4 regions of the Bacillus sp. SYZHCR11 genome follow, and region 1 is predicted to be linked to each of the others. Evidence: riboswitches for the same ligand, from Rfam matches in the RefSeq annotation. Region 1 holds a riboswitch; each other region holds the start of a gene.
The links. A riboswitch is a leader RNA that binds a small molecule or an ion and turns the genes downstream of it on or off. The one in region 1 is predicted to bind thiamine pyrophosphate.

Region 1 (5,844 bases):
CGAACAATCTTACAAAGATAAAAAAGTAATCTCGATCGGCATTGTAAGCGAATTAACCGGATTGTCAGTCAGACAGATCAGATACTATGAAGAACGGAAATTAATCTACCCGCAGCGATCATCACGGGGAACGAGAAAGTATTCCTTCGCGGACGTTGAGCGGCTGATGGATATTGCCAACAAGCGGGAAGACGGCGTGCAGACGGCTGAGATTTTAAAAGACATGCGAAAAAAAGAACAGGCTCTCAAAAACGACCCGCAGCTCCGCAAAAAAATGCTGGAAGGACAGCTTAATGCTCATTTTAAGTATAAAAACCGCTGATCAAAAAAGTCCGCCTCCTGTGAGACGGACTTTTTTTATAAAGCATGAAGAAATGCAGTTGCAATGCCGAAATAAATTAATAAGGACAAAATATCGTTCAGCGTCGTAATCAGCGGTCCTGACGCAATCGCCGGGTCAATGTTCAGTTTATGAAGAATAATAGGGACGATCGTTCCGGCCATCGTACCGATAATCAACGTTGCAAGCAGCGATGAACCGACGACAAAACCGAGCGTTAAGTCTTTCTGCCAGACGGTTGCGACGATCGTAATCGCGATCGCACAGACGATGCCGATGTAGATACCGGTTCTTAATTCACGGAAAATCAGTTTAAAGATGGTTTTTTTATTCATTTCTTCTTTAGCCAGTCCTCTGATGACGACGGCGAGTGACTGTGTGCCTGTATTACCCGTCGTTCCCGCGATCATCGGCATGAAAAACGCGAGGGCGACTACTTTTTGCAATGTATCTTCAAAATAATTCAGAATGCTTCCGGAAATCAATCCGATAAACAAAAGCAGAATGAGCCACGGCAAACGGCGGTACGCCGCCACGTATGCTTTCGTATCAAATGTAATCGCCTTACCGGAGGCTGCGAATTTTTCGTAATCTTCATCGGCTTCTTTAATCACGACGTCAATAATATCATCGACAGTGACAATACCGACAAGCACATTATTTTCTTCCACGATGGGAATGGCTAAAAAGTCATACCGCTGGATCAGCCGGGCGACTTCTTCCTGGTCTTGGAGCACCCCGGCCGAGATGACACGCGTAAACATGAGATCCTGCACTTTATCGTCAGGCTCGCCGAGAATTAAATCTCTGTAAGAGAGCACTCCGACAAGCTGCTTGCTGTCATTAATCACGTACAAATAATTTATTGATTCTGCGATTTCTGCAAAGCTTTTCAGCTTCACGACCGCATCTTTTACTGTATAATGCTGCGGAATCCAGACGAAGCGGTTCGTCATCATCCGGCCCGCCGATTCTAGCGGATAGTTCATCAAAAGCTGTACGGCCTTTGATTCCTCGGCCTCCATGCTGGATAAAAGCTGTTCTTTCAGTTCTTCATCCATCTCTTCCAGCAATGCGGCGAGATCGTCGTTATCCATTTTATTCATTGCGAGAGTGGCTTTCGTTTTACCGACTTTATGCAAAACGGCAAGCTGAAATTCCCGCTCCAGCTCTCCGATCATGTCGGTGATGTCATCAACCGTCATATATGACAGATAGCGGGCCCTGTGCTTTTCCGGCATTTCTTTAAATAAAAATGCCATGTCATAGGGCTGAAGCTCATCTATCATGTTTCGGAATTCTTTTATTTTTCCGTCCCGCAATAAAATGATAATGCGTAATATGAGTTCGTCATAGGTCATGTTTTGGACCATCGGGACTCGTACCTCCTTTACGGAGACGCGCCGTCCGTCAAGGGAAGTGCGGCGGTTTGTCTCCTCATCATGTCGTCACTGGTTATCTGGCTGTATATGGGTACTTCTTCTGACATACTCGAATGGGGAGAATCCATACTCCGCACCTCCTTATCATGCTCAGTCGTGTACGTTTTGAGGCATAAAAAAAACCTTCCGATATGAAGGCGAAAACAAGCACGGCAAATAAACGTGCGGGGCCTCCAATCGTAGAGCTTTAGCACTGTATGGCATAGGACAGCCATCCAGCTGCGTTAAGAATCACCTTATGTCGATGATTCCTGTTGACCCATTGGCGTCTTTGGACATTTTTGGGCAGCAGCGTATCTCCATACAGGAGCCTCACCTAACGAAGTTCTTATTTGAATTGACACACTGAGATTACAGAAAAAAAAGGAATGTGTCAACCTTAAATTTGTGATTTCAGCACATGCCTATAAAATAAACGGAATAAAGGCATAAAGCCTTTATTCCGGCAAATCGCTTTCATCCTCTTCTGAAAGGAAATGATAGGATTCATGCAGCATGAGCGCGTATTCCCCTTCTTTTGTCGGGTGCGGTACATACTCAGCCTCGTTGATATACTGCTCTTCCCTTTTCTTCATATGACAGACCTCCTTCTCAATTTTAGATTGTCCAAAAGAAGCTCCGTTATCATAGGAAAGAAAAAATCACTTACGGAGAGGGACATGCAGCTATATTTTTCGGATCGTAAAAAAGTTCCTAAGCAGCCACGGGCCCGGTTTGAAACCGAGCGTTAATTGCCACGCGCCGATCGCCTGCAGTCCGAACTCCCGAACGAGAACCATTTTTTCACTCATGCTCCGCACATCCTCAAACCACACTTCATGCGTTCTTCCATTTTCATCAGTATACCGGAAGTACGGGGAACGCTCCTGCTGGGAATAACGGATCATTGATTGATGCTTCATCGCCGTTTCCATGGCGCGCTGATTGGAGATGGCAGATCCGATCGTTCCGGGACGGTACGGAATCACCCAATCATACCCGTACAGCGGAACACCGAGAATCACTTTTCTTCTCGGCACCCTGCTGATGGCAAAATTGATCGTTTGCCTGACCTCTGTTAAAGGCGCCACGGGTCCCGGCTCACTGCCGGCGTGGTGCCAGTCGTACGCCATAATGAACATATAATCGACGACGGCTCCGATTCCGCCGTAATCATATCCCCTCAGCCACGGCACTGCATCACTTGTTTTCGCCGGAACCGATATCGTTAACGCGAGCTGATGCTCTGAAAGCCGGGTTTTTAACTGCCGGAGAAATCCTGTGAAGAGATCCCTGTCAGCTTCTCTGACCCGTTCAAAATCGATATTTACACCGCCGTATCCCTTTCTTACCGTTAAGGAGACGATATTGTTGACGAGATTCGTTCTTGCCGCCGGATTCTGCAGCACTTGATGGGCTAATTCCGGACTGAATCCCCCTTCTGTCAGATTCGTAATGACGGCAAGCGGGCGCACTCTGTTCTGCCATGTGGTTTCTATTGCGGTTCTGTCGTTTAAATCGTTTATGATATCTCCATTCGGGCCGAAATGATATTCAAACAAAGAAATCGCCGAAGAATACGGCGCAAAATCATTAATCAGCTCTCTATCCGCTTCAGGCGTCCGAATGACATAAAATTGCAGGGTTCCCGCAAGATAGTTAGAGATATCAGGGATCTTCACTTTCATACCCGTCCGCAGCCGGTTCGGCGGAATATCCGGGTTTGCCTGCATCAGCTGCATCTGCGGCACATAAGCCTTACCTGCGATAACGGCATACGTATCATTCGGCTGAACCGTATATTCATTAAGAGGGATTAAAAGCGCCTGCCCCGGAACGATATTCGTTTCCTCAAGCCCGTTGACGCTTCTGATGCTGTCAACAGGGTATCCGTACTTTCTGCTGATGGAAAATAACGAGTCGCCAGACTGCACTGTATGAACAAACATAGATGTCCTCCGTTTCCTTTTGATCAAAAGGGCTCTTCTTATCTTTATGAATGATCTTCCGGTCCGATTCCAAACTCTGTTCGGAGAAAGGCTGTTTACAAATCAGACATGATCAACTATGATGATGTCATCATAAAAAACTGTATAGGAAACGCACTAGGGGTGCTGTTATCGGCTGAGATAAAACATGCGGCAGGCGTGTTTTGATCCCTTATAACCCGATCTGGATAATACCAGCGTGGGGAAGTGCAGATTGACCGGAGCGCAGGTTTTTTCCCCATGCGTTTTCGTTCTGCTGCTGCATATTCCCTCGGATATGCAGTTTTTTATTTTTCATTAAAAAACGGGGGAGGACACCGCAATATGAAACTTACGATCAATCGTCTTTCGTAAAATCAACTCTTTCATACATACGACTATCGATAAGAAAGCAGGAGATCACAATGAAAAATTGGAAAATGAGAGAAATTGTCGTCATGTCCGTCATCAGTGTTGTATTTGCTGTCATTTATTTAGTATCAACTCATGCAAGTAATATAGCGGCAGGATTTTTCGGCCGGATGAGCTACGAACCGATTTACGGTATCTGGTTTATCGTCTCGGTGATTGCCGCGTACATTATTCAAAAACCGGGAGCGGCTCTCGTTTCTGAAATCATCGCCGCGTTTGTGGAGTGCTTACTCGGAAATCCGTCAGGACCGATGGTGATTCTGATCGGGATCGCACAGGGAATCGGTGCGGAAGCGGTCTTTTTAGCGACACGCTGGCGGGTGTATACCCTGCCCGTGCTTCTTTTATCCGGTATGGGGTCTTCTGTGACAAGCTTCATTTATGACTTGTTCGTTTCCGGATACTCTGTTTTGAATCCGGGTTTATTAGCCGTCATGCTTCTCATCCGTCTGGTCTCAGGTGCGCTTCTTGCCGGCCTTCTCGGCAAAGCAATCAGTGATGCGCTGGCTTACACAGGAGTGCTGAACGGCATGGCGCTCGGAAAACAATTCAAGAAGAAAAAGAAACAGGTGAACCAAGATGCAGGCATCTGAACCCCTTCTATCCGCCGGCCGTCTTACCTTTTCTTATGATCAGGATGAAAAGCCGATTTTTCAAAACGTGTCCTTTCAGCTCCGCAAAGGAGAGCGGGCTTTATTGCTCGGGCCGAGCGGATGCGGCAAAAGCTCGCTCGCTCTCTGTTTAAACGGTCTGTACCCGGAAGCATGCGATGGGGTTCAATCGGGAACCGTTTCTTTATACGGAACACCTCTTTCACACCTGACAGAACCCGCCGCCAGATCCATCGGCGTCGTGTTTCAAGATCCGGACCAGCAGTTTTGCATGCTGACGGTTGAAGATGAAATCGCCTTCGGCCTGGAAAATTTGCAATATACAAAAGAAGATATGGACGCAATCATCGATGACGTTTTAGAAAAATTAGAGATCACTCATCTGAAAACGCGAACGATCGCTTCGCTGTCAGGCGGTTCAAAACAAAAAGTGGCGCTTGCCTGTATCATTGCGATGGAACCGGAACTCATTATTTTGGACGAACCGACGGCACAGCTTGATCCATATTCGGCACGTGAATTAGTGCGGCTGATCAAAGATCTTCAAGCAAAAAAAGGCTTCGGCCTTCTCGTTATCGAACATCAGCTTGATCACTGGGCGCCGTGGATGGACAGGACGATTGTCCTTGACGAAACAGGTCAGAAGGTGATGGACGGAGAGACGGATGTTATCTTTGAAACAAAGATTGAAGAGCTGATGCAGCTCGGCATTCCGATTCCGCGTGTGATCTCATTGCAGGAGCACGTCAGCATTCCTTTTACATTGTGTAAAGAAAATCTGTTTCACGAACCTGTGCCATCTCTGCCCGAACCCCGGCCCGCCGCGCTTTCGGCAGAAGACGCGCTGAGCGTTCACGAGCTGTCATTCTCAAGAGGAGCAGACGTCATTTTTCAGGATGTGAGCTTTTCCGTAAAAAAAGGATCAATCACCGCGATTGCCGGCCCTAACGGAACAGGAAAATCCACGCTCCTTTCTGCCGCGGCCAAGCTCATCCGTCCGCTGGGCGGAGACATCAAAATAGACGGCAGACCGATTGATTCCTATTCTGAAAAAGAGCTGCGGCGACAGATCG
Region 2 (5,844 bases), 410 kb from region 1:
CCCCATATTATCATTGGGCTATAGCCAAGCGGTAAGGCAACGGACTTTGACTCCGTCATGCGTTGGTTCGAATCCAGCTAGCCCAGTTGCATTTTTTTGAAAACAACAGCATAAGATGTATTAAGTTCTTTTACATGTTGCGGAAGTAGTTCAGTGGTAGAACATCACCTTGCCAAGGTGGGGGTCGCGGGTTCGAATCCCGTCTTCCGCTCCAAATTACGGCGGCATAGCCAAGTGGTAAGGCAGAGGTCTGCAAAACCTTTATCCCCGGTTCGAATCCGGGTGTCGCCTTTCTATTGCCGGGGTGGTGGAATTGGCAGACACACAGGACTTAAAATCCTGCGGTAGGTGACTACCGTGCCGGTTCAAGTCCGGCCCTCGGCACCAATTTAACTTTGAGCGAATTATGTTAAATTGGTCATCAATTTTCTTATTATAAAACATATATGAGAGTGATTTGCATATTGCAGGTCGCTTTTTTTATATAATAAAAGAGTGAAGACTATCAATATAAGTTTCTTGCTTGTATCGTATATACTGCATTACCATTTGAAAAAACTTCACTAAAACCATTGACACTTTATAAAATGCATGTTATATTTATATACGTCGGTTGAACACGACGGATTACATGCCGGTGTGGCGGAATTGGCAGACGCGCACGACTCAAAATCGTGTTCCTTCTGGAGTGCCGGTTCGACCCCGGCCACCGGTATACAAAGGCTTCTACATATTGTAGAAGCCTTTTTTGTTGTATAAAAATATCTCCAAGGCTTGTGAAAACATGATACCTGCAGCAGGAGGAGCTGAAAAGGAAACACCGATTCGGCCGTGGAGTTAAATCATTCCGATCGGGATTAACACTGTTTCTCAGCTGGTGGGTCGGCCATTCAAAAGCGCGCATTATTGGCAGCGGTTATTGCAGTATTTGCTCTTTTTATGTTTCAGCGTTTTCATGCAGGCGAGCTTGTTACCCATTTTATTAAGGGCGGAAACGAATTGGTCAACGTTATTATTATGTTATCGCTGATTTGGGCCGTAACAGCAGTAGCTGAAAATCTGGGATTCTCGAAATATGTTACTTCTCATTTAACATCATGGAGCCCTCATATGTTTATTGCGCCGTCTCTTTTTATACTGGGGGTTGTTATCTCCTATTTTATCGGGTCATCCTGGGGGACTTGGGGCGCTCGGCGTAACGCTGGCGGTTCAGTTACATACCAGCTTATTATTAGCGAGCGGAACATTTGGTTTGCTTCTCCCCTCAGTGATAATACGGTGTTGGGGATCGATGTTGTGAAGTGTACCCGTTCGAAGCTTGTTCCGGCGATTAACGCCGCGGGGATCTCCGTTGTGTTATACGGTGCGTATTTTTCAGATAACAAATACTTTTTGAAGGCGTTATCCGAAATTGGGATAACGCCTTTTTAATGAGCTGTTATACTTGAGAAAAAAAGAAGTGATGACATTGAAGCAGATTATTGCAATGGGCGGCGGGGGGTTTTCCATGGAGCCGGATCATCTTGTGCTGGATCAGTATATTTTAGAGCAGTCGGCGCGGTCAAAGCCGAAAGTTTGTTTTTTGCCGACGGCAAGCGGAGATTCGGAGAAATATACCGGCAGGTTTTATCAGGCCTTTCAAAAGCTGCGGTGTGAGCCGGATCACTTGTCGCTGTTTAAACCGCCGGGTTCTGATCTCAGATCCTTTCTCATGAAGAAAGATATTATATATGTCGGCGGCGGAAATACGCGCAATATGCTTGTCTTATGGAAAGAGTGGGGGCTTGACCTTATTCTTCGTGAGGCTTGGGAAAACGGCATCATCTTAGCGGGTCTCAGCGCTGGAGCGATTTGCTGGTATGAAGAAGGGGGGACGGATTCAGCGGGGGATTTGCGAGAGTTAACAGCTTTAGGATTTTTGCCGGGCAGCTTTTGTCCGCACTATGACGGAGAATCGGAGCGCCGGCCGGTGTATCACCGTCTGATTTCTGAAAAGAAACTCAGGGAGGGCTATGCCGCTGATGACGGCGCTGCGCTTCATTATAAAGACGGTCAGCTGTTCCGGGCTGTCTCATCCCGGGAAACCGCAAAGGGTTATCGGGTTTTTAATACCGAAGAAGGCGTTCGGGAAACAGAGCTTATGACCATTCCGTTATCTGAATTTTGATAATATGCTTTTTTTTGTACACAACTTATGTTACGATGAGAGCGAAATCAATAGTTACTGGGGGTGCCCGTCTGAGCGGGCTGAGAGAGAAGCGGCGGCTTCTTAACCCTTTGGACCTGATCTGGTTCGTACCAGCGTGGGGAAGTAAAGGTTTTATTATTGTTGAGGAAAACAATAATAGTTTCTTTCTGACTGCAAAATCGGGTTCTTCTTTGAACCCGGTTTTTTTGTGCTGGTGCTGAGCTTGGTTCTGTTATTCAAATGATAAAGGAGAGATTTGTATGCAAAATCAATCAGTACAGCAAGCGAACATTTCCATTATGTCGAGTTTTTCCGGCAGTAAAAAGGTTTATGCAGAAGGTTCTTCGCCCGACATACGAGTGCCGATGCGGGAAATCAGCCTGAGTGCGACTACGGGGGCATTCGGGGAAGAGGAGAATGCGCCGGTCCGTGTTTATGATACGAGCGGACCGTATACAGACCCGGATGTACAGATTGATATTCATGAAGGTCTGGGGGCGCTCCGCACAAAGTGGATTACCGGGCGCGGAGATGTAGAAGAATATAACGGCCGGACCGTGAGACCTGAAGACAACGGCTATAAAAAAGAAGATCATGCTGCCGAATACCCCGGCCTGCAGCGGAAACCGCTTCGGGCCAAGCCGGGGAAAAATGTAACACAATTGCATTATGCGAGAAAAGGCATCATTACGCCGGAAATGGAGTTTATCGCAATTCGCGAGCATGTGTCTCCCGAATTTGTCAGAGACGAGGTAGCCAGCGGCCGGGCGATTATTCCTTCTAACGTCAACCACCCGGAAAGCGAGCCGATGATTATCGGCCGGAATTTTCATGTGAAAATTAATGCCAATATCGGCAACTCGGCTGTTACATCTTCTATCGAAGAAGAAGTCGAAAAAATGACGTGGGCGATTCGCTGGGGCGCCGATACGATGATGGATTTATCCACGGGAAAAGACATTCATACGACGCGTGAATGGATTATCCGCAACTGCCCCGTGCCTGTGGGGACGGTGCCGATTTATCAGGCGCTTGAAAAAGTTAATGGCATTGCCGAGGATTTAACGTGGGACATTTATCGTGACACATTGATTGAGCAGGCGGAGCAGGGCGTGGATTATTTCACCATTCATGCCGGCGTACTGCTTCGTTACGTCCCGTTAACGGCTAAACGCACGACGGGAATCGTATCCCGCGGCGGGGCGATTATGGCGCAATGGTGCCTGGCTCATCATCAGGAAAGCTTTCTGTACACGCATTTTGAAGAAATTTGTGAAATCATGAAGACCTATGATATCGCTTTTTCACTTGGTGACGGGCTTCGTCCGGGTTCGATTGCGGATGCCAATGATGAAGCGCAGTTTGCGGAATTGGAGACTCTCGGAGAATTGACGGAGATTGCGTGGAAGCACGATGTGCAAGTGATGATCGAAGGACCGGGTCATGTGCCGATGCATAAAATTAAAGAAAACATGGACAAGCAGCTGGAAATTTGTAAAGAGGCGCCTTTTTACACGCTCGGCCCATTAACAACGGATATCGCTCCTGGCTATGACCACATTACTTCAGCAATCGGCGCGGCGATGATCGGCTGGTACGGGACGGCGATGCTTTGCTATGTCACGCCGAAGGAGCATTTGGGGCTGCCGAATCGTGATGATGTAAGAGAAGGCGTCATTACGTACAAAATCGCGGCACATGCCGCAGACCTTGCTAAAGGGCATCCGGGTGCACAGATCCGTGACGATGCTCTGTCTAAGGCGCGGTTTGAATTCCGGTGGCGTGATCAATTTCATTTGTCGCTTGATCCTGAAAGAGCAATGGAATATCATGATGAAACGCTGCCGGCTGAAGGCGCAAAAACGGCTCACTTCTGTTCGATGTGCGGCCCGAAGTTCTGCAGCATGAGAATTTCTCAGGATATTCGTGATTATGCGAAGGAAAACGGACTTACTGAAGACGAGGCCGTCAATGAAGGGCTGAAAGAAAAAGCAAAAGAGTTTGCAGAGAAGGGAAGCCGCTTATATCAATAAAAGAAAAGATGAAGATGGAGTGTATCCATCTTCATCTTTTTTAGAAAAACGGTGAACGGCGAAGCGGCGGAATGCTCTGCTCGAAGCGGAATATATTTTCCGGATCATATTTCGTTTTGACTTGACGGAGGCGGTGAACATTTTCTCCGTAATACGTTTGCAGCCAGTTTCTGATTTCTCTATCAGGCCAATTCACATAATCTCCCATCGTTTCTCTTGATAGGGACGTTCTCAGTCCTTCGATCCAGCGGACATTTTGTCTTTCTTCTTCAGCAGATGTCCAAGTTGTAATATATTCTTGGGCAATGATTGCGTTGCGATAGTAGAATGCCGTTTGGTCCGGAGCGATCCGTCCGGCCGCCCCGCCGAGAGATTGCTGCCAGACACTGGCGTTTTCGTTCGGAGCGTGCTCTAAATAGCGCTTTAAAGTGGATATTGCGCGTGTTGATAATGGTTTTTCAATAAAGGATCCTGACCGCTTCATCTTTTGCGGCTGATTGCCTCCCGGGTTGTTAAAAAAGGCTGCCGCTTTAATAAATGGCACTGTCTTGACCATGCCGCTTGTCGGTTTTCCCGCTTTCATTAACGGAGCCAGCAGTTCTTTCAGCTCCTCTTTTGTCCCGGTAAATTGACCGAGCGCTTCTATGCGGTTGACTTCCTTAGGCCAAAACTGAATTGATGAGGTAAGCCGGTTGTCTGTAAATGGAGCCCAGCGCTGCCACGTATTAAATACTTCCTCGAAATCATCCCAGCCCCAAGTGACAGAAAAAACAGACACGCACGAGATCGGCACGGCTTTAAACATCATGGAAGTGACAATGCCGAAGTTGCCTCCCCCTCCGCCCTGAGATGCCCAAAATAGATCAGAGTGCTTTGAGCGGTTGACTGTGATCAAGTCAGCACCCGCTTTTTCGTCCGCTATGATCATTTCAAGCTGGAGGAGACGATCGCAAGTAAGTCCGGCAGTCCTTGTTAAATATCCGATTCCTCCCCCCAGCGTCAGCCCCGTGATTCCCACATTCGCAATGGTTCCCGCAGGAAGGGTCAAGCCGTACCGCCAGAGTGTCCGGTAGACTTCCCCCAATTCGGCTCCCGCTTCAATCGAGACCAGCCGCTTATCCTCATTTACTCTTATTTTCTTCATTTCACTGAGATCAATGACTAGTCCGTCATTTAACAGGGAAAAATTTTCGTAGCTGTGTCTTCCGCCTCTGATACGGAAAGGCACATTGTTCTCACGTGCCCATCTCACCGCATTGAGGGCGTCATGTTTGTTTTGGCAAAACACAATGATGTCTGGATATCTTTGCAGGCTTAAATTGAAATTGGTTCTTGCGGCATTATAGTCCGGGTCATCTTTTTTGACGATGCGACCGCTCAATGTTGTCTTTTCCACATTCTCACTCACTTTCACTTGTAATCTGCTATGTTTTCTAGCATATGCGGAAAAATGAGAGAGTGTATGAGGAAAACCCCCGGAAGGACACGATATTTTAAATTATAGTTGACAGGTAGGGATTGTATGAATTAACATAATCATTACATATTTCCAAACGATGGCTGATCGGATCACCGAAGGCTCTTATCTATTAAACAGATAAGGGCCTTTTTTGCGTGAAAGTC
Region 3 (5,844 bases), 150 kb from region 1:
CATGCTGCAGAAGGAAGGAACGGTGGACGCGCCCATCGGAAGAAAACACGACAGTATTATTGAGCGGATGGTAACGCCGGATGGACAACGAGCGGTGACGCATTTTCAAACGGAAAAAGCGGGACATGCGTTTACGCTTGCAGCCCTGCGGCTGGAAACGGGGCGGACGCATCAAATCCGGGTGCACATGAGCTACCTCGGCCATCCGTTAGTCGGTGATACATTGTACGGCGGAAAAAATGAGGGAATTGCCCGGCAGGCTCTTCACAGTGAGCGGCTTTCATTCGTACACCCCATGACCGGAGAAACGCTCGTTTTTCACGCTCCGGTGCCTGACGATATGAAAACATTAATTGAACACATGTAAAGCCCGAACCGTTTGCCGGTTTCGGGCTTTTTTTCATGCCTGCCTGCCGTGATCCTCGCGAAATCGTGAAGCATCATACGGCATAGAGCTTTCCACAGAGACGGTTTCATGCTCGGGAAAACGAAAGCCTGTCAGCTGATTGCCGAAGACACAGCCTGTATCAATGTTGACCGTACGGTTGACGATCCGGGGGCGTTTTACCGGGGTATGGCCGTACACAACCCACGCCTTGCCTTCATAGTCGGCAGCCCAGTCTCTTCTGACGGGTCTGCCGTCGGGATGCGTTTCACCCGTAATATCGCCGTACAGAACAAATTCTTTTACCTTACGCGAGTATTTACCGATATCGTCAGCTTTTATGCCGGCGTGGGCGACAACGAGATCGCCATTATGTAAAATGTCATAAAGCGGCGCTGACTCATATAATCGGATAAATTGTCCGGAGACTTCCGTTCTGTCGGCAGGAGACAGCTTTTTCAGTTCGGCTGCCGTCGTTTCCAGTCCGTGCATCACTTTTACGGGGTTTCCTTTTAAGTAACGATACAGTTTGTTGCAATGATTTCCCGGGACATAACGGACGGTTCCTTTTTCATATGCTTTTGCCACAAAACGCATCACTTCTACGGATTTTGGGCCTCTGTCCGTTAAATCCCCCGCAAAGACAAGCGTTCTGCCTTCAGAATGGACGGGCGTTCCGTCTTTCACTTCATATCCGAGCTTTTGCATTAAGGCGATCATTTCGTCATAACATCCGTGTATATCGCTGATGATGTCATAAGCCATTCGTTTCAGCCTCCTTATTAACGGTTTTTTATTTATTATGGGGCTAATTCCTATACCTAATTACGCTGTTTTGGTACAAATTAAAAAAAGAATTGAAGAAATAAAGCCTTATCACTTTTTTTTCGCGTTCAGCCTTGTTAGAATATGCGTTATGTTTTTAAAAAAAGTAAGGTTTCGTCCGCTTAAAGCGGGCTTTTATAACCCTTGTTTTAAGGAGGTATTTACAAATGGAACACACATCAGTCGCATCTTTAGTCGTCGTTCTGATCGTCGCTTTTTTGACGCCGCTCCTTTTACATCGGTTTAAGCTCAGCATCCCCGTCGTCGTCGCGGAGATCATCATGGGGCTTATTATCGGAAAAAGCGGCCTGAATCTTGTCGTTCAGGGAGACACGTGGCTGGAGACGCTGTCTGTTCTCGGCTTTATCTTTTTAATGTTTTTAAGCGGCTTGGAAATTGATTTTTCTTCATTTGAGAAAGGGAAGAAAAAACAATTCCTTCCGAACGGCAAGGAAGCGCCCAACACGTTTTCTGCCGCGCTGATTATCTTTTTCGGCATCTTTATTTTATCATTGCTGCTGTCCTATGCCTTTGTATTAGCCGGTTTTATTCAAAACGCATTTTTAATGACGCTTATTATTTCAACAATATCACTCGGTGTGGTGGTTCCGACTTTAAAGGAAGAACGGATCATGAACTCCAATATCGGCCAGATCATCCTGCTTGTCGCCGTTATCGCAGACTTGGCTACAATGATTCTGCTCGCTTTCTTCTCTTCTCTTTACGGAGAAGACAGCGGAAATATGTGGCTTCTGTTGATTCTCTTTGCAGCGGGGGTCGTGCTGTATTTCTTCGGCAGGATCTTTAAACACCGTTCATTTGTGCAGTCGATGTCTAAAGGCACTGTGCAGATCGGCACGAGAGCCATTTTCACACTGATTATCGTGCTTGTCGCTTTATCGGAATCTCTCGGGGCGGAAAATATTCTCGGCGCGTTTTTGGCAGGCGTTCTGGTATCGCTTCTGTCTCCGAATAAAGAAATGGTGGAACAGCTGGATTCCTTCGGCTACGGGTTTTTAATTCCGATCTTTTTCGTCATGGTCGGGGTGAAATTGGATATTTGGACGCTTTTCCAAGATCCGAAAACATTAACGATGATTCCGCTGCTTCTGCTTGCGCTGTTTATCAGCAAAATGTTCCCGGTGTTTTATTTAAAGAAATGGTACGACAAAAGAACCGTGTTTGCTTCGGGCTTTTTGCTGACGTCGACGCTGTCGCTTGTTATCGCGGCGGCTACGATCGGAGAAAGGCTCCACATTATCAGCGCCAATATGTCCGGCGCGCTGACTTTAGTTGCGGTTATTGCCAGCATCATCACGCCGATCGGCTTTAAGAAATTATTCAAACGGCATAGCGCGCCGCAGGAAAAAAAGCGCATTACATTTATCGGCGCCAACCAAATGACGCTCCCGGTTACGCTGGAATTGCCTGAGGAGGAATATGAAGTACGGGTCGTCCATGTGTATCAGGAAAATGCCGGGGAAACGCTTGCGGAATCCGTTTTTTCGGTTGACACGATTTCTGATTACGAGCCCGGCACGCTTGAGTCGCACGGTATTTTCAAAACGGATATTCTTGTCGTGGCGACGGGAAATGAAGATGTGAACGCTGAAATCGCCTTACTGGCGAAAGAGAAAGGGACTGAGCGTATCATCGCAAGCGTCGGCTCGGTTGAGCATGAAACAAAACTGAAAGAAGAGGGCATCAGTATTTTTTCTATCCTTCTGTCTACAAAAACGCTGCTGCGCGCGTTAATTGAGGCGCCGGGCGTGATGAGCCTCCTGACGAATGAGGAGTCTTCGTTATATCAGATCAATCTGGAAAACCCGGCGTATAACGGCATCATTCTGCGGGAATTTCCGCTGATGGGCGATGTGATTTTCGTCCGGATTTTCAGAGGTGTGGACAGCATCGTTCCGCACGGAGACACACGGCTGAAAACAGGAGACCGTCTCATCGTCACAGGCTCGCGCAACTACGTGTCAGAACTGAGAAAAATCCTTGAAGCTTGACCAAATTGCAATTCGTGATAATATAGAAGGCATAACAAATAAATCATTAATCGTATGACCACTAGGGGTGTCCTTCATAAGGGCTGAGATAAAAGTGAGACTTTTAGACCCTCATAACTTGAACAGGTTCAGACCTGCGTAGGGAAGTGGAGCGGTATTTTTTTGGGGTTCCTTTTATCCATTTAAATTCCAAACCACTTTTCCGATGCGGGAAAGTGGTTTTTTTATTTTATCAGGGGGGAAGACATGATGACATTTTCTGAAGAATGCAGACAGGCGGCTGCCGAATGGTGGGACGGAAGTTTTGTTCATCCGTTTGTAACGGGAATCGGTGACGGAAGCCTGCCGATAGACCGTTTCAGCTATTACGTGCTGCAAGATTCCTACTATTTGACGCATTTTGCAAAAGTTCAGGCGTTCGGCGCCGCATATGCCGAAGACTTGTTTACGACGGGCAGGATGGCGGGCCACGCTCAAGGGACATATGAAGCGGAAATGGCGCTGCACCGCGAGTTTACGGAGCTTTTAGGAATTACGGAAGAAGAGCGTGCAGCATTTAAACCGGCACCGACCGCCTATTCTTATACGTCTCATATGTACAGATCGGTGATGAGCGGCAATTTTGGAGAAATATTAGCTGCGCTTCTGCCTTGTTATTGGCTTTATTATGAAGTCGGCGAACACCTAAAAGAGTGCAAACCGGAGCATCCGATTTATGAAAAATGGATCGGTACATACGGCGGAGACTGGTTCAGACAGCAGGTCGAAGAACAGATCAGCCGTTTTGACGAGATTGCTGAAAACAGCACAGAGGAAATCCGCGCGAAAATGAAAGAGAATTTTGTGATTTCAAGCTATTATGAATATCAATTTTGGGGAATGGCTTATCAAAAAGAAGGCTGGTCCGAGAAGGACGGAAAAGAGGTGGAATCCTTTGGAGCTGCACGCGGTAACTGATAATCGCAAACCCGTTGCCGAGCTGGCCGAGGATATTCTATCGATTCAGCGCGAAGTGAGCTTTATCCATATCCGTGAGCGGGATAAAACAGCGGGAGAGATCATGCAGCTTTTGTCCCTTTTGAAAAAGGGCGGTGCGGATAAGGACAAATTGATCATCAATGACAGGGCGGATATCGCGCTTTTTGCCAACATACACCGTGTTCAGCTTCCGTCCCGCAGCTTTTCCGTAAAGCAGGTGCGAAGCAGATTTCCCCATCTTCATATCGGACGTTCGGTTCATTCGCTGGAAGAAGCCATCCAAGCTGAAAAGGAAGATGCGGATTATGTGGTGTTCGGCCATATATTTGAAACCGAATGTAAACAAGGACTTGAAGCAAGAGGCATCAGCCTGCTTTCAGAGATCAAACGCACGCTTTCCATCCCCGTTATCGCAATCGGCGGAATGACACTGCAGACGATCGGACACACAAAGCAGGCGAAGCCGGACGGAATTGCCGTCATGTCAGGCATTTTCTCAGCTGAAAATCCCGAGGAGGCGGCAAAACGGTATGCACGCGCGGTAAGGGAGGCCGATTATGAAGAAGCACTATGATACGGCGGTGATCGGCGGCGGAATTATCGGGTGCGCCATTTCTTATGAGCTGGCGAAGACGCAGCAGAACGTTGTCTTGTTTGAAGCTGGAGAAGTCGGCCGAAAAACGACAAGCGCTGCCGTGGGAATGCTGGGCGCTCATGCGGAATGTGAAAACCGGGATGCGTTTTTTAATTTTGCCATGCACAGTCAAAGGCTGTATGAAGCGGCGGGGCAAGAGCTTGAGGAAGCTAGCGGCATTGACATCAGGCGCCATAACGGCGGAATGCTTAAACTGGCGTATACCGAAGAAGATATCGCCCGTTTACGGAAGATGGATGATCTGCCTTCCGTCACTTGGCTTTCAGCGGAAGATGCCCTTGAAAAAGAGCCTTACGCTTCAAAAGACATTCTCGGCGCAAGTCTTATAAAAGACGATGTCCATGTCGAACCGTACTATGTTTGCAAAGCGTATGCAAAAGGAGCGCGGCGCTATGGCGCTGACATATGTGAGCACACACAAGTCACCTCCGTAAAACGGGTGAACGGAGAATATTGCATCACAACGTCCGGCGGGGATGTTTATGCTGACAAAGTCGCAGTTGCAAGCGGTGTATGGAGCGGCCGGTTTTTCAGCCGGCTCGGCTTGGGACAGCCTTTTTTTCCTGTGAAAGGAGAATGCCTTTCCGTGTGGAATGACGATACCCCGCTGACCAAAACCCTTTACCATGATCATTGTTATGTCGTCCCGAGAAAAAGCGGCCGGCTTGTCATCGGCGCCACGATGAAACAGGGCGACTGGAGCGATACGCCTGACATCGGAGGAATTGAGGCCGTCATTGCAAAAGCGAAAACCATGCTTCCCGCCATCGAACATATGAAAATAGACCGGTTTTGGGCGGGGCTCAGGCCGGGAACAAGAGACGGAAAGCCGTTTATCGGGCAACACCCTGAAGACAGCGGCATCATCTTCGCCGCCGGCCATTTTCGGAACGGCATCCTGTTGGCGCCGGCAACGGCTGAAATGGTGCGGGATATGATCATGGAAAGACAGATTAAACAGGAATGGGAAGAAGCGTTTCGAATCGATC
Region 4 (5,844 bases), 240 kb from region 1:
GCTTGTCGGAGAAGAAGAAAAAACCCAAAAAGATGTAGCCGACATGATGGGGATTTCACAATCTTATATCTCCCGGCTCGAAAAGCGGATTATCAAAAGACTGAGAAAAGAGTTTAACAAAATGGTGTAAAATTTTTTCCATCTGACAGCCCTTACTGCTGCAAGGATTGCCGCCGCCGGATGTTTATTTCTGTAAAATGGCGGTGCATATTTTTCCCACCCGAGGAGATACTTAACGTTGTACAGCAGCTCCTAGTGGGAGGGAAAAACGTGTCAAGAAATAAAGTCGAAATTTGCGGGGTGGATACCTCCAAATTACCGGTGCTCAAGAATGAAGAGATGAGAAAGCTGTTTAGGCAATTGCAGGATGAGGGCGATGATTCAGCGAGGGAAAAGCTTGTAAACGGCAATCTGCGCCTTGTCTTAAGCGTCATTCAGAGGTTTAACAACAGAGGAGAGTATGTTGATGACTTATTTCAGGTCGGCTGCATCGGACTAATGAAATCCATTGATAATTTTGACCTAAGCCATAATGTTAAGTTTTCAACATACGCTGTACCGATGATCATCGGAGAAATCCGCAGATATTTGCGGGATAACAATCCGATCCGCGTCTCGAGGTCGCTTCGCGATATCGCATATAAAGCGCTTCAAGTAAGAGAGCGGTTAATCAGTGAGACAAGCAGGGAGCCGACAGCAGAGGAAATCGCCAAAGTTCTTGAAGTGCCCCATGAAGAAATTGTGTTTGCCCTTGACGCCATCCAGGATCCGGTTTCACTGTTTGAGCCGATTTATAATGACGGCGGCGATCCGATCTACGTGATGGACCAGATCAGCGATGAGCGCAACAAGGATACACAATGGATTGAGGAGCTCGCTCTGAAAGAAGGCATGAGAAGACTGAACGAACGGGAAAAAATGATTTTGCGAAAGCGCTTTTTCCAAGGGAAAACCCAAATGGAAGTCGCTGAAGAAATCGGGATATCCCAAGCTCAGGTCTCAAGGCTTGAAAAGGCAGCCATTAAACAAATGAATAAAAATATCCACCAATAACGGAAAAAGCCTTTAAACCTTGTTTAAAGGCTTTTTTCATGCGATGGTTTACGTTTGCAAAAAAGTGATGTATTCTAATGTGTAAAAGTTTTTAGAAAATTTAAATAAAGTAAACGGGGGAAACGGCAATGATTTTACAGCTGGACAGTGTGTCATTAAAAAGAAACGGGAAATGGATTTTGAAAGATATTAACTGGCGCGTCGAGAAAAACGAAAATTGGGTGCTGTACGGATTAAACGGAGCCGGAAAAACGGCTTTGCTGAATATGTTATGCTCTTATTACTTCCCCACTTCAGGAGAGATGCAGGTGCTCGGCCATCAGTTCGGCAAAACAGAGCTCGGTGACAGGCTCAGAAGGAAAATCGGCCTTGTTTCGGCAGGTCTTCAGCACAAATTATATGCCGCGGACTCCGCTTTTGAAATCGCCCTCAGCGGCGCGTACGCCTCAATCGGGCTGTACGAAACTCCGAGTGAGCAGGTAAGGGAAAAAGCGATCGGTCTTCTGAAGGATTTGGGCGCCATCAGTTACGCCGACAGGCGGTACGAAACATTATCACAAGGGGAAAGACAAAGAGCGCTGATTGCGCGGGCGCTTATGGCTGATCCCAAACTGCTGATTTTGGACGAGCCCGTGACGGGTCTTGATTTTATGGCAAGGGAGCAGCTGCTGGACACGATTACGTCGATCGCCGAAAAAGAAAATGCGCCGTCCATCCTTTATGTCACCCATCACGCTGAAGAAATTCTGCCGGTATTTGATCAGGCGCTGCTTTTAAAACAAGGCGAGGTGTTCGCCTCCGGGGAAATCAGGGATATGCTTTCTGACGAGCGGCTTACAGCGTTTTTCGATACGCCTGTCAATGTCTTATGGAACAATGGCCGCCCGTTTTTAACACGTGCAAAAGAGGCATCATCCGTAAAATAACATCAATTCACCCTGGGGGTGCTGCCATGCGGCTGAGAGAGACGTTGTCTCAACCCTTAACGGACCTGATCCGGATCATGCCGGCGGAGGGAAGCGGTGAAAAAAGCGGAGGAAGATCCGTTTTTTACCCGTTTTATTTTAATGAAACGGGTTTTTTGATACAGCCAAAGGGGAGATTTCCAATGCATCAGATTGATATGCTGTTACACCAGGCGGAGAAACGGCGGGGCGATTTAATACAAATAGCTGAAAGGTTGATCGCCTTTCCGACACCGGCTCCGCCTGCAAGAAATACGGCAGAAGCCCAAAAGTGGGTGGCCGGCTTTTTAAAAGAAACGGGCTGCTCGGTCGATATGTGGGATGTGTATCCGGAAGATCCGAATGTAGTCGGTGTTTTAAAAGGGACAGATTCAAGCAGGCATCAAAGCCTGATTTTAAACGGACACATTGATGTGGCAGAAGCCGGGGGCGAAGACTGGAACTCTGACCCGTTTCAGCCGCTCGTAAAAGACGGCATGCTGATCGGAAGGGGCGCCGTTGATATGAAAGGAGGTTTGGCGTGTGTTCTTTTCTCTCTGAAGCTGATCCATGATGCCGGCATTAAGCTTCCGGGCGACCTCATTGTACAGTCTGTAATCGGAGAAGAAGTCGGCGAGGCGGGGACGCTGGAATGCTGCAAACGCGGCTATCACGCGGATTTTGCGGTTGTCGCGGATACGAGCAGCCTGCATATTCAAGGGCAGGGCGGTGTCATCACCGGCTGGATAGAATTGAAAAGCAAACAAACATTTCATGACGGCATGAGGCGCAATATGATTCATGCGGGCGGAGGCACATTCGGAGCGAGCGCCATCGAAAAAATGGCGAAAATCATCACTGCCTTGGGAGAGCTGGAGCGCCACTGGGCGGTAACGAAAAGCTATCCCGGCATTGCGCCCGGCACCAATACGATCAACCCCGCCGTCATTGAAGGCGGAAGACACGCAGCGTTTGTCGCCGATGAATGCCGGTTATGGATCACCGTCCACTTTTATCCGAACGAAACGCACGAACAAGCAGCCGCAGAAATCGAAGACTATATTAATCGTGTCGCTGACAGTGATCTGTGGCTCAAAGAAAACAGGCCGGTGTTCAAATGGGGCGGATCTTCGATGATTGAAGACAGAGGAGAGGTGTTCCCGGCGCTGGAAATCGATCCGGATCATCCGGCAGTTTCTGTCTTGGCTGCATCACACTCTGCCGTCAAAAAACAGGAGCCCGTCATTGATGTTTCCCAAACCGTAACAGACGGAGGATGGCTTTATCAGGCCGGGATTCCGAGCGTCATATACGGCCCCGGCGATTTAAAAAACGCCCACTCCGTAAACGAGGAAGTGTCCGTTGATGAGCTTATGGACTATACGAAAATCATGCTGAGATTTATTCTCGGCTGGTGCAGCCGCAAAAAAGATTGCCCGATGTGACAAGGTTCAGCCCGGCCGTTCATATAATAGGAAAAAGAACGGGCAAAGGGCGTGATACGGATGATCAGCATATCTGAATTTCAAATAAAAGATGTGGTAAACGTGTCGAACGGAAAAAAACTCGGAAGCATCGGGGATATTGATATTAACGTGACAACGGGAAAAATTCAGGCGATTATTTTAGGCGGCAGCGGAAAAGTTCTCGGTTTTTTCGGAAAAGAAGAGGAAATGATCATTCCTTGGCGAAATATAGTTAAAATTGGGGAAGATGTCATCTTAGTGCGTGTAAATGAACCAAAGGGGGGAGCGTAATCCTCCCTTTACTTGTAAAAAGCCGGAAATCTCAATGTTTCCGGCACATTTATTTATCTCATTTTTCAATCAGCCGCTAAACGTATGCTTAAAATTGTGTTAAAATGAGTGGGAAATTACGCTTTTTTAATGTTTGTCGAAAGGTTGGATCTCCATGAATACATATCACCCGTTTAGTCTTACCACCCCCTCGGCACTCATGATAGAAGACTGGAACTGTGTGAATCAGCTTAACACAAAGGTCATCGCCGGATTCACAACGAAAAACGGCGGTGTCAGCAATCCTCCGTATGAGTCATTAAATACCGGATTGCACGTCCGGGACGAAGCTCATGATGTTGTGACAAACCGTGGAGTCATAGCGTCCTTATGCGGTACTGATCTGGATTCCTGGGTGTTCGCCGACCAGACACATGAAAACCGCGTCCGGCGCGTGACAGCCGGGGATAAAGGAAAAGGAGCGAGAGACTATTCTTCCGCATTCCGCGGGACGGACGGGCTCTACACGAAAGATGCGAATCTTTTTTTGGCCCTTTGTTTTGCGGACTGTGTGCCCTTGTATTTTTATGACCCGGTGAAATCCATTATCGGCGCTGCCCATGCCGGATGGAAGGGGACGGTCAAACAAATCGGACGCATCATGACGGAACGCTGGGTAAACGAAGAAGGCTCCCGTTTAACAGATATTCAGGCTGTCATCGGTCCGTCCATCAGCGCGGGAAGTTATACAGTCGACGACCGCGTCATCAATGAAGTGCGGGCGCTGCCCTTTACGGCTGAATCCGCCATATGCGAAACGGAAAAAGGCCAGTATCAACTTGATTTAAAAGAGGTCAACCGTCTTCTTCTGATACATTGCGGCATTCCGGAAGAAAACATTTCAGTCAGCGGATTATGCACCGAACGAGAGCGTGAACTATTCTTTTCACACCGCCGCGACAAAGGGAAAACGGGACGCATGATGTCCTTTATCGGAATGAAGGAGGCATAAGATCTTGCGTGTTGCTGATCAATTACGACATATAAACGAAAGAATAAACGAAGCATGTAACAGATCGGGCCGAAGCCCCGAAGATGTTACCGTCATCGCGGTTACAAAATACGTATCAGCTGAAAGGGCTCAAGAGGCCGTTGATGCCGGTATTACAAGTCTGGGAGAAAACCGGGATGCCGAGCTTATCCATAAGCAGGAAGTCATCAAAGGAAGCCCGAAGTGGCACTTTATCGGCAGTCTTCAGTCCAGAAAGGTGAAGGCCGTCGTTGACCGTGTATCTTATATTCATTCCTTAGACAGACTGTCATTGGCAAAAGAGATTGAAAAACGGGCGCAGCATACGGTTCGCTGTTTTGTGCAGGTGAATACTTCGCTTGAGCCGTCTAAGCACGGTTTGAAAACAGAGGAGGTCATCCCCTTTATCAGAGAGCTTTCTGAGTTTAGAAACATTTCTGTAGAGGGCCTGATGACGATGGCTCCCCTGACAGACGATACAGAAACGATCAGAGCCTGCTTCCGGCAATTGCGTGATCTGAGGGATCAGGTGCAAAAACTGAATCAGACAAACGCGCCGTGCCGGGAACTGTCAATGGGCATGTCAAATGATTATGAAATCGCTGTTGAAGAGGGCGCAACTTTTATCAGAATCGGCTCTTCATTAGTCGGAAATGAACCGGGGGGTGTAAACAAATGAGCATGAAAAATAAACTGAAAAACTTTTTCTCAATGGATGAGGAGGAGTACGAGTACGAATACATTGAAACGGAGCAGGATCATCAGGAAGAGCATGAACAGCAGAAAGATAAACAGCCTGCTTACGCTCAGAAGCCGCAGGGCAAGCAGAACGTAGTAAGCTTGCAAAGTGTTCAGAAATCCTCTAAAGTGGTCTTGAGTGAACCGCGTGTATATGCGGAAGCGCAGGAAATCGCCGATCATTTAAAGAACAGGCGGGCGGTTGTCGTCAATCTGCAGCGCATCCAGCATGATCAGGCGAAAAGAATCGTCGACTTTTTAAGCGGTACCGTCTACGCCATCGGCGGCGACATTCAGAGAATCGGTTCAGATATTTTTCTGTGCACGCCTGATAATGTCGACG

Region 2: another riboswitch for thiamine pyrophosphate. It lies ahead of thiC (phosphomethylpyrimidine synthase ThiC); the one in region 1 lies ahead of AC2CGA_RS04360 (ECF transporter S component).
Region 3: another riboswitch for thiamine pyrophosphate. It lies ahead of tenA (thiaminase II); the one in region 1 lies ahead of AC2CGA_RS04360 (ECF transporter S component).
Region 4: another riboswitch for thiamine pyrophosphate. It lies ahead of AC2CGA_RS03335 (acetylornithine deacetylase); the one in region 1 lies ahead of AC2CGA_RS04360 (ECF transporter S component).

What each region holds. Positions count from the first base shown of each region.
Region 1 covers NZ_JBXUND010000001.1:1,003,174-1,009,017, forward strand. The annotation lists gene AC2CGA_RS04340 (MerR family transcriptional regulator) at 1-322, shown strand, start outside; gene mgtE (magnesium transporter) at 358-1,713, opposite strand; M-box (ykoK) riboswitch at 1,948-2,113, opposite strand; gene AC2CGA_RS04350 (transcriptional regulator SplA domain-containing protein) at 2,220-2,357, opposite strand; gene AC2CGA_RS04355 (glycoside hydrolase family 18 protein) at 2,448-3,710, opposite strand; TPP riboswitch at 3,859-3,972, shown strand; gene AC2CGA_RS04360 (ECF transporter S component) at 4,154-4,753, shown strand; gene AC2CGA_RS04365 (ABC transporter ATP-binding protein) at 4,740-5,844, shown strand, end outside.
Region 2 covers NZ_JBXUND010000001.1:1,409,652-1,415,495, reverse strand. The annotation lists tRNA gene AC2CGA_RS06580 (tRNA-His) at 1-5, shown strand, start outside; tRNA gene AC2CGA_RS06575 (tRNA-Gln) at 15-86, shown strand; tRNA gene AC2CGA_RS06570 (tRNA-Gly) at 140-214, shown strand; tRNA gene AC2CGA_RS06565 (tRNA-Cys) at 221-291, shown strand; tRNA gene AC2CGA_RS06560 (tRNA-Leu) at 299-387, shown strand; tRNA gene AC2CGA_RS06555 (tRNA-Leu) at 634-715, shown strand; gene AC2CGA_RS06550 (Na+/H+ antiporter NhaC family protein) at 907-1,431, shown strand; gene AC2CGA_RS06545 (Type 1 glutamine amidotransferase-like domain-containing protein) at 1,469-2,167, shown strand; TPP riboswitch at 2,217-2,327, shown strand; gene thiC (phosphomethylpyrimidine synthase ThiC) at 2,449-4,221, shown strand; gene AC2CGA_RS06535 (FAD-binding oxidoreductase) at 4,262-5,617, opposite strand.
Region 3 covers NZ_JBXUND010000001.1:1,148,713-1,154,556, reverse strand. The annotation lists gene AC2CGA_RS05200 (RluA family pseudouridine synthase) at 1-367, shown strand, start outside; gene prpE (bis(5'-nucleosyl)-tetraphosphatase PrpE) at 401-1,150, opposite strand; gene AC2CGA_RS05190 (monovalent cation:proton antiporter family protein) at 1,378-3,222, shown strand; TPP riboswitch at 3,276-3,384, shown strand; gene tenA (thiaminase II) at 3,472-4,179, shown strand; gene tenI (thiazole tautomerase TenI) at 4,157-4,774, shown strand; gene thiO (glycine oxidase ThiO) at 4,758-5,844, shown strand, end outside.
Region 4 covers NZ_JBXUND010000001.1:759,015-764,858, reverse strand. The annotation lists gene sigE (RNA polymerase sporulation sigma factor SigE) at 1-130, shown strand, start outside; gene sigG (RNA polymerase sporulation sigma factor SigG) at 271-1,053, shown strand; gene AC2CGA_RS03340 (ABC transporter ATP-binding protein) at 1,182-1,979, shown strand; TPP riboswitch at 1,984-2,088, shown strand; gene AC2CGA_RS03335 (acetylornithine deacetylase) at 2,162-3,442, shown strand; gene AC2CGA_RS03330 (YlmC/YmxH family sporulation protein) at 3,503-3,754, shown strand; gene pgeF (peptidoglycan editing factor PgeF) at 3,909-4,745, shown strand; gene AC2CGA_RS03320 (YggS family pyridoxal phosphate-dependent enzyme) at 4,750-5,442, shown strand; gene sepF (cell division protein SepF) at 5,439-5,844, shown strand, end outside.